Regions from separate parts of the Qiania dongpingensis genome, predicted to be linked through region 2. Evidence: a T-box and tRNA genes for the amino acid it is inferred to sense, from the RefSeq annotation. Region 2 holds a T-box; the other holds one or more tRNA genes.
What was found. The T-box of region 2 lies ahead of proS (proline--tRNA ligase). A T-box ahead of a tRNA ligase gene usually reads a tRNA of that ligase, here a tRNA-Pro.
Positions count from the first base shown of each region.

Region 1: it has a tRNA-Pro gene. The T-box ahead of proS (proline--tRNA ligase) is inferred to sense a tRNA for this amino acid. The anticodon was not compared.

Region 1 covers NZ_CP060634.1:2,706,925-2,715,243, forward strand. Annotated here, with positions in the region: gene H9Q78_RS12670 (PolC-type DNA polymerase III) at 1-2,272, shown strand, start outside; gene H9Q78_RS12675 (metal-sensing transcriptional repressor) at 2,374-2,682, shown strand; tRNA gene H9Q78_RS12680 (tRNA-Pro) at 2,773-2,846, shown strand; tRNA gene H9Q78_RS12685 (tRNA-Glu) at 2,871-2,942, shown strand; gene H9Q78_RS12690 (hypothetical protein) at 3,613-3,813, shown strand; gene H9Q78_RS12695 (hypothetical protein) at 4,021-4,161, shown strand; gene H9Q78_RS12700 (hypothetical protein) at 4,158-5,486, shown strand; gene H9Q78_RS12705 (M20 family metallopeptidase) at 5,551-6,240, opposite strand; tRNA gene H9Q78_RS12710 (tRNA-Val) at 6,402-6,475, shown strand; gene H9Q78_RS12715 (hypothetical protein) at 6,592-6,840, opposite strand; gene H9Q78_RS12720 (hypothetical protein) at 7,328-7,543, shown strand; gene H9Q78_RS12725 (ribosome maturation factor RimP) at 7,707-8,177, shown strand; gene nusA (transcription termination factor NusA) at 8,226-8,319, shown strand, end outside.
Region 2 covers NZ_CP060634.1:1,675,683-1,684,001, forward strand. Annotated here, with positions in the region: gene proS (proline--tRNA ligase) at 166-1,605, opposite strand; T-box leader at 1,675-1,873, opposite strand; gene H9Q78_RS07825 (zinc-ribbon domain-containing protein) at 1,924-3,666, opposite strand; gene H9Q78_RS07830 (AI-2E family transporter) at 3,804-4,871, opposite strand; gene H9Q78_RS07835 (response regulator transcription factor) at 4,956-5,645, opposite strand; gene H9Q78_RS07840 (sensor histidine kinase) at 5,638-7,137, opposite strand; gene H9Q78_RS07845 (nucleotidyltransferase family protein) at 7,283-8,200, opposite strand; gene H9Q78_RS07850 (DUF5711 family protein) at 8,241-8,319, opposite strand, start outside.

The sequences.
Region 1 (8,319 bases), 1.0 Mb from region 2:
TTATCTGGAGGTCCAGCCCATTGCCAATAATGCTTTTATGCTGAGGGAAGGCAAACACGGGATTAAGAGCGAGGAAGATCTGCAGAATCTGAATCTTAAGATCATTGAACTGGGAGAGCAGTTTAAGAAACCGGTGGTCGCCACCTGCGACGTACATTTTCTGAACCCTGAGGACGAGATCTACCGGAGGATCATCATGGCGGGCCAGGGATTTTCAGACTGCGACAACCAGGCGCCCCTATATCTGCGGACAACGGAGGAGATGCTTAAGGAATTCGCTTATCTGAGCCCGGAGAAAGCCTACGAGATTGTGGTGACCAACAGCAATAAAATTGCCGATATGTGTGAGAGGATTGCTCCAGTGAGGCCGGACAAGTGCCCTCCTGTCATCGAGAATTCCGACGTGGAGCTTCGTACCATGTGCTATGATAAGGCGAAGTCCATTTATGGGAGCCCGCTGCCGGAGGTGGTGGAGGAGCGTCTGGAGAGGGAGCTCCATTCCATCATCACCAACGGCTTCGCCGTTATGTATATCATCGCGCAGAAGCTGGTGTGGAAATCCAACGAAGACGGCTATCTGGTCGGCTCCCGTGGCTCTGTTGGCTCCTCCTTTGTGGCTACCATGTCGGGAATCACGGAGGTGAATCCTCTTTCCCCTCACTATTATTGTGAAAACTGCCACTACAGTGAATTTGATTCAGAGGATGTGAAAAAATTCAGCGGCGGTGCAGGATGCGACATGCCTGACAAGGATTGTCCCGTCTGCGGAAGGCCCCTTAAGAAAAACGGATTTGATATCCCCTTTGAAACGTTCCTGGGATTTAAAGGAGATAAGGAGCCGGATATCGACCTGAACTTCTCCGGTGATTATCAGAGCAAGGCCCATGCCTATACGGAAGTGATATTCGGGAAGGGTCATACCTTCCGGGCGGGCACCATCGGCACTCTGGCGGATAAGACGGCTTTCGGCTATGTAAAGAAATATTTTGAAGAGCGGGGGACCAGAAAGAGAAACGCGGAGATCAACAGGATCGTTTTGGGCTGCGTGGGCGTCAGAAGGACGACAGGGCAGCATCCCGGAGGCATCGTGGTCATGCCTCATGGAGAAGAAATCAATTCCTTCACGCCAATCCAGCATCCGGCCAATGATATGACCACGGATATTGTCACCACACATTTTGACTATCATTCCATCGATCATAACCTGCTCAAGCTGGACATTCTTGGACACGACGATCCTACCATGATCCGCATGCTGGAGGACCTGACGGGACTGGACGCGAAGGAAATTCCGCTTGATTGTAAGGAAGTTATGAGTCTCTTTCAGAATACCAGCGCCCTCAAAATAAAGCCGGAGGATATCGGCGGCTGTAAGCTGGGAGCGCTGGGAATCCCTGAGTTTGGGACAGATTTTGCCATGCAGATGCTTATTGACGCAAAGCCGACCTGCTTTTCCGACCTGGTCCGGATCTCCGGCCTTTCCCATGGCACGGACGTCTGGCTTGGGAACGCGCAGGATCTGATCCTCAGCGGACAGGCGACGATTCAGACTGCTATCTGTACCCGTGATGATATCATGATCTATCTGATTCATATGGGGATGGATAAGAGCCTTTCTTTTACCATCATGGAAGCCGTCCGAAAGGGCAAGGGCCTTAAGCCGGAGTGGGAAAAGGCCATGAAGGAGGCGGGGGTGCCCGACTGGTATATAGGCTCCTGTAAGAAGATCAAATACATGTTCCCTAAGGCGCATGCGGCGGCTTATGTCATGATGGCCTGGCGGATCGCGTACTGTAAGGTGTTTTATCCGCTGGCGTACTATGCGGCGTTTTTCAGTATCCGAGCATCCGGATTCTCTTATGAGATTATGTGCCAGGGGCGGGACAAGCTGGAATATTACCTGCAGGATTATAAAAATCGCTCGGATACTCTTTCTAAGAAGGAGCAGGATACCCTCCGCGACATGCGGATCGTCCAGGAAATGTATGCCAGAGGATTTGAATTCATGCCCATTGACATTTACCGGGCGAAGGCGGACAAATTCCAGATTGTCGACGGGAAACTGATGCCGTCTTTAAGCTCCATTGACGGGCTGGGGGGTAAGGCTGCCGATGCCGTGGTGGAAGCGGTGGAGAAAGGAGAGCGGTTCTTATCTCTGGAAGACTTCTGGCAGAAGACGAAGGTGCCGAAGACTACCATTGATCTGATGGCGGATATGGGTATCTTCGGGGATCTTCCGAAGAGCAATCAACTGTCGCTCTTTGATCTATAGCGCCGATACACATCGGCGCCAGGCTTTGCCTTTACGGAAAAACAGGTTTGTGGTATGATGGATGAGATACGAAAACAGGGCCGGAATACAGGAGGTTTTCCATGGATTGTAAAAAAGAATGCTGCAATTGCGGAAAGATGAAGCACCGTGATGAAAAAGAATATAAGGATTTGATTCACCGTTTGAACCGGATGGAGGGGCAGATTCGCGGAATCCGGTCCATGGTGGAAGAAGAGCGGTATTGCGTGGATATTCTGACGCAGGTGCAGGCGGTGAGCTCTGCGCTCAACGCCTTTAACAGAACGCTTTTGTCCAACCATATCAAAACCTGTGTGGTAGAGGACATTCGGGACGGGAAAGAGGCGTCTGTGGACGAGTTGTGTAAAACGATCCAGAAACTGATGAAATAAATTATCATATAAAACCGAAAATAATTTTTAAAGAAATTGCAATTATTTTCTTGACAATTCATATAATTTAGGATATACTCACATAGGTATCGAGGCGTGGCTCAGTTTGGTAGAGCGCCGCGTTCGGGACGCGGAGGCCGCAAGTTCGAATCTTGTCGCCTCGATTTTCCCTAGGATACTGATGATATGGCCTGTTGGTCAAGCGGTTAAGACGCCGCCCTCTCACGGCGGAAACAGGGGTTCGATTCCCCTACAGGCTATTAAAAGTTACATTCGAAAATTCTCAGCAAGGTGCTGAGTTTTTTTATTTCATAGGAAGTATATTCTTTGAAATAAACGCTCCATGAGAACCGTGACACACTCGTACAGGCTTTCTGCGAAAGGTTTATCCGCTGTTTGTCAGCAAAGCTGTCAGGAAAGGACGGACCAGGGCTGAGGTAAAGTATAATCTGCCGCGCGAAGTGCGCCTGCCCGAACGGTATGGATTAAAGAGTGCCCTTGGGTATACTCTGCCGCACGAAGTGCGCCTGCCCGGAGGGCATGAATTAAGGGATGCCCTTGGGTATACCTTTGAATACCTTTAAAACAAACTTACCTTTATAACCAGATGAGACAGGAGGAAATCCGATTCCATCCAGGCGGCTCGCTGGCAGCCGTAACCAGGATCTTTACGGCCTCCAGTCGGTCCTTTCCAACTGACATGGATAAACCTTAATTTTTCCATGTCAGATTCCAATAAAAACCTGCATGAAATTCGGTTTTTACCTCCCTGCGGCCGGGAAGATCCTGCTAACGCCCTTGCGGCGCTCGTCTTACGATGGGATCGGATCGTTCCTCCTGCTCCTCTTCCCGCACCAAAATAAGCTTCTGTTTGTTCCGAAAGATATTGGAGCGGACACCGCGGCCCGCTGCTTTATGCGCGCGGGCCGTATGGATATCCAATCCTTTTCTGGAATCAAGGGCATAGTGTGTATCTTGAAAGGTGCGGGAGGCCGGGCACCGGCAGAACGATTCCGGGCCGGCCTAAAGGTGAGCGCCGCAGGGCAGCGGCCGGTGTTCCCCAGGCGGAGGAAGACAGAAACGAAAAATACCGATTCCGTTTCTGAGCGAACCGGAGACGGAAAATCATAAAGATTTTTCGCCGACATGTGAGCGATACTGCCGGAGCGGGGATAAAGCGGCCCCTGCATCGCCAGCGAACCGAAATCGTGACGGCTCGGAACTTCTGCCGGTGCTTAACTGGAGCTTGAGCGGAGCCGGCTAAAATGATCCCAAAAAGTATTTTGTATCATACCCAAGGGCATCCCTTAATTCATGCCCTCCGGGCAGGCGCACTTCGTGCGGCAGAGTATACGTTGGCTGACAGGCTGCAGCCAGTCGGAACCAGAAAAGATTCTGGAAGAGACAGTGAACAGGATCACCGCATGCACAGGAATGGATTATTTTGAGGATGGAGAAAGGCGGGGAAATACAGAATGAAAAAAATTGTGGGTATCTTGATGACGGCGGCCGGAGCCGTTTTATTTCTTCTTTCCGCTCTTTTGGTAGTACACCAGATCACAGAGTGGATGAAGTGGGGATTTTATAAAAGTGAGCTCCGGCTTTTTTCTATTCTTTTTATCTTTATGATCCTGACGGCACTGCTTTGTATAATGGGGATTCAGTTGATACGAAAGCAGAATGGAGCTGCGGAAAAAGCTGGATTTTGTGAAGAATCTGCCGGTACAGAATGGCAGGCCGCGGCTCCGGATAAGAAAATATATAAAAGTGCGCCGGGACTGCTAGTGGCCGAATTTGCAAAAAAACTGGTTTTGATCGGATTTTTCTTATTCCTCCTATTTTATGTCCTTTTGGATGGGCTTAAATATCTGGCTCTTGCCAAAGGAGTCTGTATGGGTATCTGGCTGACCTGTACACTGAGTCTCTCATCATTCTGGGCATTTTACTGGTGCAGGATCCGGATCGAAGTGAGTACGTCAGGACTCAGGTTCTGCAGAGGAAACCGAAAATATGCGGAGTATCCGCTGAACACCGGATTTTGGGCGGTGACGGAAAAAAAGCGCCTGAACGGTATATTCACTGGAACAAACCGGCTGATTTTTGTGCCGGTTCGGCCGCATTATAATAAGGTATTGAACTGCTATGGCATTCAGGCGCTGGATTTTTCAGATTTGATGGAAGATATCAATAAGCTTAGAAAAGATGGGACTTTTGAAAAGATTCCAGAAGAACTGACGGCGGAATATATCTATGAAGCGTGTGACAAACGGGAATTCCAGATACCCAGAGAAAAACTGCTGAAAAGGGAACGCAGACGAGCGGCGCAGATTGGAATTGGCTGCGCGGCCGCGGGGGCAGTTTTAGCGGCCCTGTGGTTTTGTCTCCTATATAAAAAGCCGATGGATGCAAATGCCGTATTTTTGATACTGGTCATTTTTTTGCTTTTTTGTGTGCCCTTGCCGGTCCTTCAGGCTTTTCGCTGCTTCACGTATTCGAAAAAAATGCCGGAGCGGATTGTTCTGGCAGATTCCAGCCTGCGGGTGGATGAAACATCTTATCCAGCCAGAGAGATAAAAAGGATATCCATGACGCCTGTCGGTTTTAGAAGGTCAAGGAACGGGACTTCTTTCCACAGAATAATGGCCGTCCGATCAGAGGCGAAACGGGAGGAATACCATTTGGGCAGCACCACTTCTGGCGGTGTGCCGGAGGAACTGATCTACGATGAATACGGAGAACTGGTGGCATCTCTCAGGCAGTGGTGTTCCAGACACAGCATTTCCTTTCAGGAGGACCGGGAATGACAAAATACATAAACGCCCTTTTCGGCACAGGATTTTTTTTGTGGCCGAAAAGGGCGGTTAAGTATTATCCGAGCAAGTTCATGACGGCGGTGATATACACCTTTACAGCTGTGACGACATCACTGATATTGACCCATTCGGCGCCTGCGTTATAAGCGTCCAAGTCTCCGGGCCCGAAAGCCACGGTGGGAATACCGGCTTTGTTGATCAGGAAGTCCGCGTCCATATGGGCCCGCATGGCTGTCAGAGGAGCGGCTTCTCCTGTGACCTCTCTGCCGGCTTCTTTTAACATCTCGATCACTTCCGCACCGTCTTGAACGACGCCGGCGAGGGTATCATAGCCGAGGATGGCGGTAGCCTGGATGCGTTCGTCTTTTTTCTTCACTTCTTCCAGGATGGCTTCGATCTGTTTCATGAACTGAGCGCCGTTTTCTCCTTCGACAATGAATCTGGAGACCTTAAGCGTGCATTTCTCAGGAAGGACACAAGATCTTGAGCCGCCTTCAATCACTCCGAAGTTGATCGCTCCCTTGTTTAATATTTCACTGGTTCCCACCGGGATTTTTTTAATCTCCGACATGATTTCATACATGACCTCGATGGCATTGACGCCCAGCTCAGGATTGCACGCATGAACCGGGACTCCGGTGACTTCAATGATGACCTCCAGCATACCCTCACATCCGCGGCAGATGGTCAGGTTGGTGGGCTCCCCGATCACCACCATATCGGCATGGAACCCGTCGTCGATCAGGTTTACTGTGCCTTTTACTTTACATTATTTTTTTATTTTGCCTCAATATACAAATTATGCGAATTTCCTGCTTTTAAGTACATGTCGTTTGACAGCGGATTTTAGAAAATTTCAGATTTCTATTGACTATTTCATTTCAAGTGATAAAATAGAAGAGCACTGGAAGCATAGCTCAGCTGGGATGAGCGTTCGCCTCACACGCGAGAGGTCATGGGTTCGAGCCCCATTGCTTCCACTATGAAAAGCCTTGTATCTACGTGGATATTGCAGTATGTCCCGTAGAAACAAGGCTTTTAGTTTAATATAACAAAATACTTTTTGGAATCATTTTTAGCCAGCTCCGATCAAGTTTCAGTTAAACACCGGCAGAAGTTCCGGACTGTCACAATTTCGGTTCGCTGGCGATGCAGGGACCGCTTTATCCCCGTTCCGGCAGTATCGCTCACATGTCGGCAGGAAATCTTTATGATTTCCTGTCTCCGTTTCTGCCCCCCTCCGCCTGGGGAACACCGGCCTCTGCCCTGCGGCGCTCACCTTTAAGCCGGTCCGGAATCTTTCTGCCGGTGCCCTCCCTGCCGCACGATACTGAACAAATTTCATTTCTTAGATTCCAGAAAAGGATTGGATATCCATACGGCCCGCGCGCCTAATGGCAGCGGGCTGCGGTGGACCGCGCCAATGGTTTTCAAAACACGCGGAAGCCTTATCTCGGTGCGGAAAGAGGAGCAGGGGGAATGATTCGATTCCATCGTAAGGCGAGCGCCGCAAAGGCGTTGGCAGGATTTTCCCGGACGCAGGGAGGCAAAAATCGCATATCATGCGGATTTTTGTTGGAATCTGACATGGAAAAATTAAGGTTTATCCATGTCAGTTGGAGAGGACCGACTGGAGGCCGTAAAAATTTTGGTTACGGCTGCCAGCGAGTCGTCTGGATGGGATTGGATTTCCTCCTGTCTCATCTTATACATAAGACAAATTTGTTTTAAAAACGGCTGTGAAAGGATAAAGATATTATAAAAATCCGGCTAAAAGGGATGAATTTCCGGCTGCTGGAAAAAATAGGCGATAAATGAAAGGAGAAAGTGGAATGGAATTGGCGGATAACGGACGGGTGGTATATTACACGGAGGATGGTCTGGTCCATTCGGGCCGGATCATGGAGATAGAAGAGACAGACGACGGATTTAATTTTCAGATAGATACCTATGGGAACTGCGAGGGGCAGTACGTGATATCCTCTCATCAGATCGGACGTACGGTTTTCTTTGAGGAGGAAGCGGCGAGAAACAGTATATCCCTATAATAAAGAGCTTGCATTGAATGGAAAAATGTGCTATAGTATTAATGATAATGAATAAAGCAGGATGAAGAGTGGGCGGATGTCCACTCTTTGTTTTTGGCTTGCAGAGAAAGAACTCTGCTTTTTGTGAATATCACAAGAATCAGCAGAAAGGGGTCAGAGAATGCTGACAAGAAAAGAAGACATTGAGAAACGTACCGAGGAACTGCTGCTTCCGATCGTGGAATCTCACCAGTTTGAGCTGGTGGATGTGGAATTCGTCAAAGAGGGCGGGAACCGTTTTCTGAGAGCCTACATCGATAAGCCGGGCGGGATAGCGGTGGATGACTGTGAGACAGTCAGCCGTGCGCTCAGCGATATTCTGGACAGAGAGGACTATATCGCCGACAGCTATATCCTGGAGGTCAGTTCACCGGGACTCGGCAGGCCCCTTAAAAAAGAAAAGGATTTTGCCAGAAGCATTGGAGAAGAGGTAGAGATTCGTCTGTACCGTCCCTTCCATAAGGAGAAGGAATTTATAGGAATACTGATATCCTATGATGACCATTCGGTAACTATTGAAAAAGAGGACGGGGAATCCATTGTTTTTGAGAGAACCGATATTGCATTGATTCGTTTGGCATTTGATTTCGGCTGAGTATGAGGATACATCCCGGAAGGGAAAGGAAGAGGAGGAAACAGATAAATGAAAGAAAACAAGGAATTGAAGGAAGCCCTTGAGCTTTTGGAAAAAGAGAAAGATATCAGCAAGGAAACTCTTTTAGAAGCCATCGAGAATT
Region 2 (8,319 bases):
CAGGAAAATCATCAGGATTTTCCGTCGACATGTGAGTGGTACTCCTGGAGCGGAGATAAAACGCCCCCTGCATCGTCAGCGAACCGAAATCGTGACGGTCCGGAACTTCTGCCGGTGTTTAGCTGGAGCTTGATAGGAGCTAATTAAAAATGATTTCACTTATCTTTAATATGCTTTGCCCCAATATACCATCGTCTTTGCAGGCTTTCCGCATACCGGGCACACATCCGTGATCTGTTCCTGCTCAAACGGCATGCAGCGTGAGGTCGCCGTTGTATCCTCTTTGATCTTGAGCTCACATGCCTCGTCGCCGCACCACATCATCTTTACAAATCCCGGCTTCTCTGCCACGATCTTCTTGAATTCTTCATAGTCCCTGGCCACATAGGTGTGCTCCTTCAAATGCTCCTTTGCCCGAGCCAGCATATCCTTCTGGATACAATCCAGGATCTCTTTTGCCTTTTCTGCCAGCTCATCCAGTGATACCACAAGCTTTTCACGGGTATCGCGGCGGACGATCACCGCCTGGTTCTGTTCCATATCCTTCGGACCAATTTCCACGCGGATAGGGATTCCTCTCATTTCCTGTTCACTGAATTTCCAGCCCGGACTCTTGTCGGAATCATCCAGCTTCACGCGGATACCGGCTTCTTTCAGTACGTCACGGAGAGAAGCGGCCTTTTCCATCACGCCTTCTTTTCTCTGAGAAATCGGAATCACCATTGCCTGCACCGGCGCGATCCTCGGAGGAAGCTTCAGGCCGCTGTCGTCTCCATGCACCATAATGAGCGCGCCGATGATACGGGTAGACATGCCCCATGACGTCTGGTGCACGTACTGAAGCTGATTCTGGCTGTCAGAATACTGAATATCAAAGGCCTTTGCGAATCCGTCGCCGAAATTATGGCTGGTCCCGGACTGAAGCGCCTTGCCGTCGTGCATAAGCGCTTCAATGGTGTAGGTGGAATGAGCGCCGGCAAACTTTTCTTTATCTGTCTTGCGTCCTTTTATCACCGGTATGGCCAATTCCTCTTCACAGAAATCCGCATAAACATTCAACATCTGAATGGTCCGAGCTTCCGCTTCTTCCTCTGTAGCATGGGCGGTATGACCTTCCTGCCATAAAAATTCGGCGGAACGCAGGAACGGACGCGTCGTCTTTTCCCAGCGGACTACAGAACACCACTGGTTATAAAGCTTCGGCAGGTCTCTGTGGGACTGGATGATCCTGGAATAAAAATCGCAGAACAGAGTCTCGGAGGTCGGACGCACACAAAGTCTCTCCGGCAAGGTTTCTAGACCTCCCTGGGTCACCCAGGCAACTTCCGGGGCAAAGCCCTCCACATGGTCCTTTTCCTTCTGCAGCAGGCTCTCCGGGATAAACATGGGCATATAGACATTCTCCACGCCGGTCTCCTTGAAGCGCCTGTCCAGCTCTTTCTGTATATTTTCCCAGATGGCATAACCATTGGGCCGGATGATCATACATCCCCTGACATTGGAGTATTCTACCAATTCTGCTTTTTTCACCACATCCGTATACCACTGAGCAAAATCTTCACTCATGGAGGTAATGGATTCCACTAATTTCTTTTCCTTTGCCATATCTCATTCTCCTTAAAATAAGTCCGTTGGACTTTCCTATAGAATAAAAAGCCCCTTATTCCATATGGAACAAGGGGCCAAAGTTCGGCGGTACCACCCTCATTAGCCGGGACCGGCTATCTCTCCTCCCGATATCGCCGGGACTGCGCCATATTTTCATATGGGGCTCCAAGGCAGGTTCAACAGCTCTGTCAGAAAGACCTCCCAGCTCCGGTCCTCTCTCTGGACTGACATTCCGCTATTTACTAGCCCTCTTCAACGCCATGTTTCTCATATTCCGCAAATATAAAATTATTCTAGGATACTTGAAAGTATTTGTCAAGCCGATGTTTCTTTTTCAAATTTGAGAAGCACTCCTTCCAGATCCATGTTGAGCTTCCCCGCAGCGTCTATGGTCACAGCCTGCGTATCTCCATCTATGGACAGGATATAGCGCCCGCTCTCCTGGTCATCCGCAGCCCAGGTCCCTTCTCCTGCTTCTCCCAAAATGTCAAGGTAAAACCTGCCTGTTTCATAGATCTCCAGATGCATCTGCGCACCCGGCATTCCTCCGTACATCAGGAAATCGCTGACCGTCATCTCATATGCTCCAGTGGTCACCGTGGTCACGTTCCAGTTCCCCACCGCCGAAGAAACCGAATTATCCTGCTGGCTCTTCGCAAGCTGTGCCTGGATATATTCCTCTCTCTTCTCTCGGAGGATCTGTTCAATCTCCGGATAATCCCCGTCCAATGTATGGAGGGCGCCGTCCAGGACAACGACTGCCGCGTCATAGTTCTCGTCACTTCCCAAAGCGGCCTGCGCTTTGCCCAGAATATCCTCCTGGTATTTCTGCCGATAATTTTCCAGCGCCCGGGACAGCTTCTCATTTCCCGGATTCTCCTTTAACGTATTCCGCAGCAGATCCAGCGCGCTGTAATAATTCCCCTTTGCCGCATAGCTGTCCGCCTGATCGAGGACTGACTGGATGGCATATTTTTCCCGGCCGTCCTCCAGCTCTTCCAGCTTCTCCTGCAGGTCCCGGTCACCTGAAAGTATTTTCAAAGCTTCCTTCACCTGGGCAATGGCAGTATCATAGTCCTTCAGCTCCGCCTGAGCCTGAGACTCATTGAGAACTTTATCTTTATATTTGGATTTTGCCGTTTCCAGACGAGCTCTGGCTTCCTCATATTTCCCATCCGTCTTTATCACTTCCGAAAACTTCTGGATAGCCTCGGCGTAATCTCCATCCTCCATACAGGCTTCGGCTTCTTTAAAAGCCGTCCTTGAATCATTCAGCTCCCTGGCGCTCTCCAGCGCTTTCTCCACACTTTTATCATCCCAGAATTCCGATATGGCTTTCAGATGCCGTTTCGCCGTTTGATAGTCCATGGATTCCGATATAAATTCAGACTGGATTTCCTGAACCGCGTCCCCTAAAATGCCGGCCGCCTGCTGCTCACGTCTGTCTTTTCCTGCAAAATTCTTTTCATACAGAGCTTCTGCCCTCGTCCAGTCCCTGTCCTTCACGCTGGACTTCAGTTTACTCACTGGACTGGAGACCATAAAAGCCAGAACCGCCGCTCCAATCAGCAGAACCGCCGCCACAGCCGCCAGAATGATGATCCACAGTCTGGATTTCTTTTTCTCCGGCTGCTTTTTATGAGCGCCCGGCATCGATCCATAAGCCGGAGGCTCCTGGTTCCGCCCCCCGTTATAATCATATGTACCGCCGGTATGCGGTCCTTCGCGATGATAATTCTCCTGATGGGGTTTAGCTCCCGCCGGCATTTCAAAGATCAGCTCATCCTCCATATTTTTCATGATCTTCTTTTCCAGATTGGGAATCGAGTCCTCAGGCTCCGCGCTGCTGCCCGAATCCTGCGCCTCTTGCGCTCCCGCCGCTTCCGCATCCGTCATTTCTTCCGCCTCGCCAGGCTTCTCCGATTCCTGCGGCGGCTCCGGACTTAGTACCGGCTCCGGACTTAATACCGGTTCCGGCTCTTGATACACAGGGCTTCCGCAATTCTCACAGAATCTATCATTCTCATTTAACTTCTGTCCGCAGTTACTGCAAAACATATGGTCTCCTTTCCGCGCCTTCGCGCCGCAAAATTGGAAACGATTCACAGTTATTATACCTTAGCCGCCTTCAGACTGTCAAACAAATTACAGGTCCGTTTGTTTTCAGGGCGTTTTCATCAATGTACAGGATGCTGTCATGCCTTTATGCCCTTTCCCCCATACATCTCCGTCAGTTCTTTTATGACCATGAAACCAAACGGTCCCAATATGAACCCGGCTACTCCAAACAGCATTAAGCCGATATACATGCTCATGAGCATTTCCAGCGGGGGGATTCCCATATGTCCTCCCATCATCTTCGCCTCCATCACTTCCCTCAGAAAATAGCAGATGGCGTAGATTGCCGTCAGTCCGACGGCATAAGCCCAGTTGCCGAGCAGGACAGAAAAGATAGCCCACGGAATCAGGACTGTGCCGGTGCCAAATACCGGCAGCGCATCTAAAAGCCCGATCAGTACTCCAAGCAGCACCGCATAATTGTTTCCCAGCAGATAAAGTCCCGTGCCGCACACCAGGCAGGTCAGACCCATGATAAGTATCTGGGTGCGGAAAAACGCCTTGCCCACCCGGCTGAGGCATCCGGTGACGGTCGTGATCTCCTGCCGGAAGACAGAAATGTTCCGATACCTGCGGATTCTGTCCATGGAGGATACCATGAGCACGCTCCCAATGGACACGATCGCCAGGAACGCTCCTCCTTTTATTACCCATTTCAGAACCGCCATGGAATTATCCATCACATACACGCCGGCCATATCGCCCATGCGGTTCATGATATTTTCACACTGGGTATATATAAACTCCAGAGAGGTTCCTTTCGCAAATCCCAGGGAATCGTCGCAGCGGCAGCACAGATCGTCCAGCCACCCGCAGAGGTATCTGGTATAGACCGGAAGCCTCCTGACCGCCATAAATAGCTGTTCCAGAAAAAGACGCCCCAGAAAATACACGGCCGCCAGAAGCAGCGCTGAAAATACGGTCACCAGGAGAGACGCCCATATCCCTTCTTTCAAACGCAGTTTTTTATGGAGCCATCTGGAGCCCGGCCGCACCAAAAGCGCGACCCAGTACGCCGTTAAAAAAGGAATCACAAGAGGCAGTAGATATTTGAAAGATATATATACTGCCGCAGTGATTCCTGTTACCAACAGGGCCTTTTTCTGTTTTTCACTTAATTTCCGCCCTCTGCCGTCCTGTCCCATCCAAATTTCCGCCCTTTTCGATGCCCGCGGGCATTTATTATACTGGGCTTAGTATAGGCAGAAGCAAAGGATTTATACGTCGTATTACATTTTAAACCGGTAACCCACGCCCCATATGGTCTCGATATACTGAGGCTTGGCCGTATTGAACTCAATCTTCTCACGGATCTTCTTAATATGCACCGTCACAGTCGCGATATCTCCCACGGACTCCATATCCCAGATCTCCCGGAACAGCTCCTCCTTGGTGAACACATGGTTCGGATTCTGCGCAAGGAAAGTGAGCAGGTCAAATTCCTTTGTGGTAAAATTCTTTTCTTCTCCATTTATATATACTCGTCTCGCAGTCTTGTCTATCTTAAGGCCGCGGATCTCCACAATCTCATTTTCAGGCATCCCGCTCCCGATAAGCCTTTCATATCTGGCCAGATGCGCCTTCACCCTGGCCACCATCTCACTGGGGCTGAAGGGCTTTGTGATATAGTCATCCGCGCCGAGACCGAGTCCCCGGATCTTATCGATATCATCCTTTTTGGCAGAGACCATGAGTATGGGAGTGTTCTTCACCGCCCTTACCTGTTTGCAGATCTCGAATCCATCCGTCCCGGGAAGCATCAGATCCAATATCAGCAGATCAAAATCCTCTTTCAGGGCGCGGTCGAGTCCCTGGCTGCCGTCAGTCTCTATGTCCACGTCAAAACCGCTGAGCTCCAGGTAATCTTTTTCCAGCTCCGCGATGCTCTCTTCATCTTCTACGATCAAAATCCTACTCATGCACTACCTCCTGGTATTTTCTCAGCACAATGTGCATCACAGTTCCTATGGACTCCTTGCTGGTGGCCCAAATGCGCCCGCCATGATCCTCTATGATCTTCCTCACAATGGACAGCCCGATGCCGCTTCCTCCCTTGGAAGAGTTCCTGGAAGAATCCGTCCGGTAAAACCGGTCAAAAATATTAGGGAGATCCCTGGCTGCGATACCCTTGCCGTTATCTTCAATCTCTATTTGTATAAAATCTCCGTCATCCTTAAGACGGATATTGATGATGCCTTTCTTTTTATCCAGATATTTTACGGAATTGCTGACAATATTGTTGATGACACGTTTTAACTGCTCCGCGTCGGCAATGATCATCACCGGCCCCTCTGTATAGTCAAAGAACCCCAGGTCAATGTTCCTGGATTCCAGCTCCAGCCCTATCTCTTCCACGCAGTCCTCAAAATAAGCGTTTACATCAATCTTGGAAAAAGTGTACGGAATCTTATTGGTATCAATTTTGGAGTAAAACGTGAGCTCATCGATCAGCTTATCCATATCGTTGGCCTTGTTATATATGGTGCGGATATATTTATCCAGCTTCTCCGGGGAGGATGCCACACCGTCCATGATGCCCTCCACATATCCCTTGATCGCTGTGATAGGGGTCTTAAGGTCATGGGAAATATTGCTGATAAGTTCTTTATTTTCCTTATCGTACTCCAGCTTCTCCTCCGCGTTGTCTTTGAGTCTCTGGCGCATTTCCTCAAAGTCAAGGCAGAGCTGTCCGATCTCATCCTTCTCCTTGATCTTCAGCTCGTAATCCAAGTTGCCTTCCTTAATCTCCTTCGTGGCTTTTTTAAGCTCTCCGAGAGGCCGGAGAATCGCCCGGTAGACCCACATGGTAAGAAGCGCCGAAATCATGATCAGCAGAATGAGCACTGCCAGCGTCATATCCCGGAACATGCTCTTGATCTGAGGAATCAGTTCTCCAACGGAGGTCACGATGAACACGCTTCCGCGGGTTCCGTCCGAAAAGGTCAGGTCCTGCTGCTTGATCAGCCTTTTGCTGTCACTGCTGAACACGCTTCCGGACTTGTTGTCATTCCTCTCATCGCTGCTCCTGTAATCGGGCAGCTCTGTTTTTAGTTCTTCTTCGTCTCCGCCTGCGTTCCCGCTGAAAATGATTTCCTCACCCTTTCGGATGACCAGAAAGGAATATTTGCCGGCGAGCCTCTGGTTCAGCTCCTGCTGGAACTCGGAATCTTCAAACCGATCCGGATCTTTGCCGGCAATCTCATAGATATCATGCTGTACATTCATGGTCAGAGAATTAAACACCTGAACAGAAGCTCCGGAATACATGTCTCCGACTCCGGTGATATCATAATCCGATTTCAAGGTGCGCGCCTGAAAGCTCCCCAGCGCAAAAATACAAACATATACCATCGCAATGGGTACGAGAACGATAGTAAAAAAGGTGATCATCAATTTTGTTCTCAGCTTCACGTATCCTGCATCTCCCTTTTATCCAAATGGCAGTCAGGCATACCCTCTCCGCCTATGGTACATCATAACACATTCTGCCTCCCGGCGCTCATAAACTAATATAAACATTCTTAATTTTTCATAAAACAGCCTGTTTACGCAGTTTTCAGCTCCAGAGACGTTCCGGATAAAGGCCCTTTTCCTTCAGCTCCCGGACCGCTCTTACCACCGCTTCCTTGTCTTCCTTATAGGTGACTCCAAACCACCTGTCATGGGAATGGAGTACCTGGACAGAAGCCCTTCCCTCCTCGATCAGACCGCCCACCACTGTGGGAATGAAAAACTCGCCCTTCATGGGGTTCTCCCGTAACGTCCGGTTAAGGAACGCAGGAAAGCGAAGCTCCAGCTCTTTTAAAATACTTTTGCTGAACCCCCACAGATTCATGGACACCAGAGTCCCCTCCGGAATCTTCACGGTTCCTCCGTTATCCTCCGCAAAAACAATATCAGTGCCTCTCCGTTCGATGTGCGTCCTCTCCGTTATGGCCGTGAGCATGCCTGCCCCGTCCGTCTCACAGACGCCTCTCGCCACGCTGCCATGATCCGTAAGCGTATTTTCCACCTGGTATCCCACCATGGCAAAACGGTATCTGGAATCGTCCTCATAAGTTACCAGATAATCGTAGATCACCTGGAACGCTTCTCTCCCATAGTAGTCATCCGCGTTGATCACTGCAAAAGGGCCGTCCACTTCATTTCTGCAGCTCAAAATCGCGTGGCCGGTCCCCCAGGGCTTCACCCGGCCGGCCGGCACTTCAAATCCTGCGGGAATGTCGTATAGATCCTGATAGACGTAAGCGGTCTCCATCTGGCTTCCGATCCTGTTCCCCACCGCCGCCCGGAAGTCCGCCTCGTTCTCCTTTTTTATGATAAATACCACTTTTTCGAATCCGGCCTGCTTGGCATCATATATAGAAAAATCCATGATGATATTTCCATACTCGTCCACCGGATCGATCTGCTTCAGCCCGCCGTAACGGCTGCCCATGCCCGCGGCCATGATCACAAGTACTGGTTTCTTCATTGTCATATTTTCCCTCTTTCGCATCGGCTGTTCGCCGTTTTTACTGCAGCTCCAGCTCTTTCATGAACCGGGGGCCAATCTGGATATATTTATTATCTCCGAGACAGATGAGTTTCTCA